DNA from 2 places in the Bacillus mesophilum genome. Region 2 is predicted to be linked to the other one. Evidence: riboswitches for the same ligand, from Rfam matches in the RefSeq annotation. Region 2 holds a riboswitch; the other holds the start of a gene.

Region 1 (3,420 bases), on a different contig from region 2:
GTAGCCAATCACTCCAAAAATTTCGCCTTCTTTAATTTCAAGGTTCACTTGATCAACCGCGTTGACCTTCCCTTTTTTCGTTGCAAATATTTTCTTTGCATTTTTTATAGAAATCACTTGTTGTTTCACCCTCTCATTCCTGACATTGCCTATACAATAGCTTTTGATTGGACCATGCCTTTCATTCTCCTCAATTCCAGAAAACACATAAAAATATCTTTGTAACCAGTCAAGATTTCAATTCTTGAAAACTAGTAAAAAAATAAAATAAAAATGCCTTCCTGTTATGAGCAGAAAGGCATTAAAAATAAGTCCTTTCTCTCATCTATCAAAGCCATAAGCTTTGAGTGAATTGGCACCATTTCATTTTCATGACGGTTGCCGGGCTTCATAGGGCACTTCCCTCCACCTCTCTTGATAAGAGCTAAACATCTATATTCAATTCACTTACATTCATTTATAAATTACGAATGCTATCGTATCACGGTCATGATAAGGGTGTCAACTAAAAAAGTGAATCCCAAGATATTTTATACTTCCTCTGGTAACACTTTGTTTAAGCTTTAGCGGCAAGTGCTGTGATTCCTGTTGCGGTCTCAATTGCCTGTTCTAAATCCTCAATTAAATCTTCTGCATTTTCAATTCCGACAGATATTCGGATTAAATCTTCAGGAACTCCCGCAATTTTTAAAGCCTCATCATCCAGCTGCTGATGAGTTGTGCTTGCAGGATGGATAATTAAGCTTTTTGCATCCCCTACATTGGCAACATGTGCCCAAAGATTAAGATTATTGATTAAAGCAGCACCAGCTTCTCTTCCTCCTTTAATGCCAAAAACAACAACGGCCCCTGCACCTTTTGGAAGATATTTATCTGCTAAAGCCTTGTCAGCATGATCTTCATCTCCAGGGTATAAGAGCCAATTAATAGCAGGATGGCTCTTGAGATAGCTGATAATTTTCTTTGTATTTGCCACATGCTCCTTCATGCGCACATGTAAAGTTTCAATTCCTAAAGCGAATTGGAATGCATTTTGCGGACTTAAAGCAGGACCAAGATCACGCAGCAGCTGAACACGTGCTTTTGTAATATACGCAGCCTCACCAAGCGCCTCACTGTAAACTAAGTTATGATAGCTTGGATCCGGTTCAGTAAAGCCTGGGAATTTCGGTGAATTCCAGTCAAACTTGCCGCCATCTACAATAATGCCTCCCATTGTTGTTCCGTTGCCAAGAAGCCATTTGGTGGCAGAGTGGATCACGATATCGGCCCCAAATTCAATTGGCCTGCACAGATAAGGAGTAGGAAATGTATTATCAATAATTAGCGGTATGCCATTTTCATGAGCAATAGCAGCTACTGCTTCAATATCCAGCACTTTTAAGCTGGGGTTACCAATTGTTTCTGCAAATATCGCTTTTGTTTTATTCGTAATTGCCTCTCTGAAAGCTTCTGGATCTTGCGGATCAACAAACTTTACATTTATCCCATATTTAGGCAAGGTTACTGCGAACAAATTATAGGTGCCTCCATATAAGTTAGATGCGGCGACAATTTCGTCTCCGGCACCAGCAATATTTAGTATGGATAAAGTAATCGCAGCCTGACCACTTGAAACAGCCAGTGCGCCAATGCCACCTTCAAGCAGTGCTACTCTTTCCTCGAACACACTTACAGTCGGATTATGTATCCGTGTATAAATATAACCTGGTTCCTTTAGTCCAAAAAGGTTTGCAGCATGGTCAGTACTTTTGAATTGATAAGCATTATTTTGATAAATTGGAACTGCCCGAGCACCGGTTACTGGATCTGGCGCTAATCCTCCATGAATACCCAATGTTTCAAAACGATAATTTTTTTTCCTTTCAGTCATGTCGATCTCTCCTTTTAATTGGTTTTCGCTTGAGTATCATCATGCTGCATTCGCTCCATACGATTATCGTAACAGCGAAAGACCCTCTTCAAGAAGAAGAGGGTCTGGAATTCACAACTCTTCTTATCTTTCAGAGCATCTGCTCTGCTGGAATTAGCACCGTGTAATTAACCGGTTGCCGGGTTTCGTAGGGCCAGTCCCTCCACCTCTCTTGATAAGAATATTCAATTTTCATATTTGTTTGAAATTTTAACATATAGGAAAAAACCAGTCAACAAAAAAACCATTAATTTTTTCCAAGATATAAAATTGTTTCTAATAAAAGAATACTGCGAAAAGGGCCTTTTATTTGGATTGGCTGCTCTTTCATCAGTTGGCGCAGCTTTATTTTTTTCTGAAAAAGATGAGTCAAAGTTGTTTTAGGGCCATAAATCTCCATCTCACATTCTATAGGAGAAATAACGTCAGCCCTCCCGTCTTCAATCCGTAAATATAGGTGTTCAGCCTCGCTATGAAAATGCACCGTCAGCCTGCGATTCTGCAATACTTGAAAGACATGCTGTTTTTGCTCTAATTCTTGTATAAAGGATTTAGCCAGCTGTTCCATTAGAGTACACCTCAAAATTCTATAGTCTATATAAGCTTTATTCCGTGGAACTGATTCTTTATCCTGCATATTTTTTTCAACAAATTAACCAAAAAAAAGACAACGACCGCTTCTATTACGGTATTGTCTAGGATTATTTCCTGAGAAATATGTCAGTTGAAAGCAGGCTATGCTGTCATTTGTGCGATTTTTTTAGGATTATAGCGTTTAAAGACAATGAGGAAATAAAGTGAACCTATTAAATATAAGATAGCCGTAATCGTGAAAACTGCAGCGTACCCCCAATAAGAACCATACATCATCACAATACCCGTTGATACAGGTCCCATTACTGCCCATCCTAAATTAAAGACCATCTGGTTCACAGAGCTGGCAAATCCTTTCATTGAATCGTCAACTTTTGACATCATCAGTGACATTTGTATAGGATTTCCCGCATTCATTAATGCCTGCCGGAAAAGAAACCCAATCGCTGCAAGCCAAAGCTGTTCTGTATAAGCGGTTAAAAGCAGAAATGGCAGTGACGATAGCTGCAAAATAACGACCGCTTTCACTTCACCAAATTTCTGAACTACTTTAGGTCCGATAATCATGGCTACTGCAGTCATTGCCTGCCCAAGTGAGATGATCATCCCGACTGCTGAGTTTGAAGCGGCAAAACGATCAGAAAAATATAGATTTAAATAAGGTATAACTAATCCTGCGCCGACACCAATAATTAATTGCGCTACTGCAAACAGAACGACAATCTTCAAACTGTCTTTTCTTGCCAACAAGGCAGCCTTTGCAGAATCAGACTTAGATTTATCAATGGAATTCGTTACCTTCCGGCTTTCCTGGAACTTTATAATTGGGAAGATTCCTATGAGAAAAATAACACCGCCGAGCATCAGCGTAACTCGTATTCCATTCAACTGAGACATAAACAATGAAAAGAAAT
Region 2 (3,420 bases):
GCTTTTTCCATTAGTCTTTCAAGAGCCCAAAATAAATTCACAGCAGTTGGCCGGGAACCTGCTAAGTAAATATATTGATCATGAAGCTCCTGTTGAAAGTCCTCTAAATTATCTGCTGAGGATTGACTTGCTCCGATTGCCAAACCATAGGCAGCTGTGATTCCGATAGCAGGTGCTCCTCGAACCTTTAAACTGACAATCGCATCAAAAGCAGCTTCTATATTGTCTAAATGTATATATTCAATAACATGCGGCAGCTTTTGCTGATTTAAAATGGTTAGCTGATCTTCATTCCAAAGAATAGAAACTGGAACTGTCATGATATATCCTCCTCCAGTCTGCCAATGAGATCTGTAATAGAAGTCCATTCACTTCTGTTTAAGATGAGTGCCGTCCCAAGTTCAATGGCCCTTTTCTTTAACAAAATTCTCTGATCTTTAGGCTCAATTCCATCCAGGTCTTTTACATGAGATAGTCCGATCGTTCTGCGAATCAGTTCACAGCCAGCGAAGCCTAGAGTATCCTTGAAAACTTTTTGTAAAAAATCCTCTTTCACTCCCTCTGTTTTCGAAAAAGGTTCAATATTATGACTTTCCCATAATTCAGAAAATGTCGAATAAAAAACATCCCAGGTCGTTTTTATGTGAGTATGAATTTTTTCTCTTTTTACACCTGTTCTGACAATAGACTGAAATAGTAAGTTGCCGATAAATTGGCCGACATCAAAACCAATAGGACCATAAAAAGCAAATTCCGGATCAATGACCTTTGTTTCTGTAGGACCTGCAAAAATACTGCCAGTATGCAAATCTCCATGTAAAAGGGATTCTGCTTCTGTTACAAATGACCTTTTCAATTTAGCTGCTTCAACCTTTAGGTCTGTGTTTTTCCAAAGTTCATAAACTAGTTCAGCAAGCTCCGGTTCATAATCATTCGAATCATGGTTAAAGAATGGATCTGTAAAAACCAAGTCCTCCGTGATTTTGCATAGTTCCGGGTTAGAAAATTGTGCTGCAAGGCGTTTTTTTTCAAAAGGATGAAGTGCAAAATCAGAGGTTAAAAAAAGTGTCTTTGCTAAATATTCTCCAATATCTTTTGATAGATTAGGATACTCAGCTCCGTTGATCAGACCAGTTCTAGCTATTTCCAAATGTGATAAATCCTCTATAACGGTAACAGCTAAATGTTCATCTGCTGCAAACACTTTTGGAACTAGATGAGGCACATATTCACCATGTTTTATTAAAGCGTTGGCTTCGATCGTTGACCGCTTGATTGTCAGCGGCCAGCTTTCTCCTACAACTTTTGCATATGGAAGTGCCTGTTTAATAATGACACTTGTGCCTGTTATCCTATCACTAATCTTGAAAACCAAATTTAAGTTTCCATCACCTATTTCACTGCAAGATAACGATGCGTGTTCAGGAAAAAGGTTCAGTTCTTTAGCTAAATTAATTGCTGTATCCTCTGTTAAGCTTTCGTATGATTGTTTTGCTAATATGGCCATGCCGCCACTCCTCTCAATATAATTGCTGAGTTATACGAAGCCGGCATTTTTATATGAGCAAAATTAAAAATGCCTCCTTCATCAGAAAGAGGCAATCGAAATTATCTATCGCCTCTTATCTCTCAGAAAGAATTCTCTCTGAATGGAATTAGCACCGTGCCCTCTGGCGCGATTTAACTGCGCCTCGTCTCACAACGATATTACGGTCGGTTGCTGGGCTTCATCGGGCCAAATTTCCCTCCGCCAGCTCTGGATAAGAGTATAAATTACATATTCAAGTTGTTTACTTGAGGAAAATGTTAGCATCACTTTTCTGAATATGTCAAATGTTTTTTTAATTCCTTCAAGGTTAAACATGTTTAATAAATGCATTGAAAATTGATTCTTTTTTTTAAGCTGCATCCTCCGTAATATAGTTTTTAAGCAGTAATACCCTATAAGGCCAAGTGTCTTTCAATTTATTCACAAGAATAAATTCAATTTTCAATCGTATATTCTAATAACCTTAATTTACAAAATTCATAATTGACAGAATGAATGACTGATGTAATAATACGGGATATATTCAGTCAATTTATAAAATTTCATTTTCTTATCAAGAGCAGGTGGAGGGACGAGCCCGATGATACCCGGCAACCGATCCAAATGAATTGGACACGGTGCTAATTCTTGCAGCAAAAGCTGGAAGATAAGAAGCTGTTAATACCTTTATTAACCTCTTCTTATTTGAAGAGGTTTTTTGCTGTTTAACTATTATCCCGTGCTGTGCAAAACCCTATAATCAAAGTGTTTAGGAGTGATTTAAATGAGTGAAATCATTGCAACCTATCAAATATACGGAAAGCCCGGAAAACTGGAATCTAAACTTGAAAGTATTGCCCTTGGGTTAACTGTAGGATCATGGACAGATCTCCACGCTGTTGATCAGGAACAGTTAAGAAAACATAAAGGCAGAGTTGTGTCAGTAAAAGAATTCTTTGATGATGAGCATCCTTCCCGCTTTGGCGAAGTAAGGGCAGAAGGGAAAATTGCTTATCCTTCCGCCAACTTTACTGCTGATTTGCCTGCCATTTTAACAACTGTTTTTGGCAAGCTCTCTTTAGACGGAGAAATAAAACTTTTGGACCTTGAATTTGATTCAGATATCACAGCTCACTTTCCTGGTCCCCGCTTTGGAATTTCCCAGATAAGAGAGTCGATTGAAGTATTTGATCGGCCACTCGTCATGAGTATTTTTAAAGGAGTTATTGGCCGGAATTTACCTTTTTTAAATGAACAGCTGAAAAATCAAGCATTAGGCGGAGTAGATCTTGTAAAAGATGATGAAATCTTATTTGAGAACGAGCTTACTCCTTTTGATAAACGCATTGTGTCATCTAGAGAAATTTTACAGAATGTTTACGAAGAAACTGGACACCGAACTCTATATGCAGTCAACTTAACCGGGCGGACATCTAAGCTGCGTGACCAAGCCAGAAGGGCAAAGGAGCTCGGGGCAGATGCACTTCTTTTTAATGTTCATACATATGGGCTGGATGTTCTCCATGAATTAGCTGAAGACGATGAAATTGCTTTGCCGTTTATGGCTCACCCTGCGTTTAGCGGAGCATTCATTTCTTCAGACTTCTATGGATTATCAAGTTCATTAGCGCTTGGAAAACTTGTCCGCTATGCAGGTGCAGATTTTTCCTTATTCCCTTCCCCATATGGAAGTGTTGCAATGCCTCGAAATGAAACCTTAAGGATCGCTCAGGCATTGCGGGAGGAATCTGCCTTGGCTGCAGCATTTCCAGTACCATCTGCGGGCATTCATCCCGGTTTAGTGCCTAAGCTAATCAAGGATTTTGGAACAGATTGCATCATCAATGCCGGCGGTGGAGTACACGGCCATCCCCATGGCGCCATTGGAGGAG

What was found. A riboswitch is a leader RNA that binds a small molecule or an ion and turns the genes downstream of it on or off. The one in region 2 is predicted to bind S-adenosylmethionine.
Region 1: it holds a riboswitch for S-adenosylmethionine, as region 2 does, so the genes downstream of both, F7732_RS12400 (O-acetylhomoserine aminocarboxypropyltransferase/cysteine synthase family protein) here and mtnK (S-methyl-5-thioribose kinase) in region 2, are expected to answer to the same signal.

Annotation. Positions count from the first base shown of each region.
Region 1 is NZ_WBOT01000003.1:570,970-574,389, reverse strand. It holds gene F7732_RS12405 (methionine ABC transporter ATP-binding protein) at 1-117, opposite strand, end outside; SAM riboswitch class I at 319-424, opposite strand; gene F7732_RS12400 (O-acetylhomoserine aminocarboxypropyltransferase/cysteine synthase family protein) at 557-1,873, opposite strand; SAM riboswitch class I at 1,994-2,094, opposite strand; gene F7732_RS12395 (SCP2 sterol-binding domain-containing protein) at 2,160-2,480, opposite strand; gene F7732_RS12390 (MFS transporter) at 2,648-3,420, opposite strand, start outside.
Region 2 is NZ_WBOT01000010.1:70,506-73,925, forward strand. It holds gene mtnA (S-methyl-5-thioribose-1-phosphate isomerase) at 1-320, opposite strand, end outside; gene mtnK (S-methyl-5-thioribose kinase) at 317-1,507, opposite strand; SAM riboswitch class I at 1,620-1,767, opposite strand; SAM riboswitch class I at 2,097-2,202, shown strand; gene F7732_RS20510 (2,3-diketo-5-methylthiopentyl-1-phosphate enolase) at 2,313-3,420, shown strand, end outside.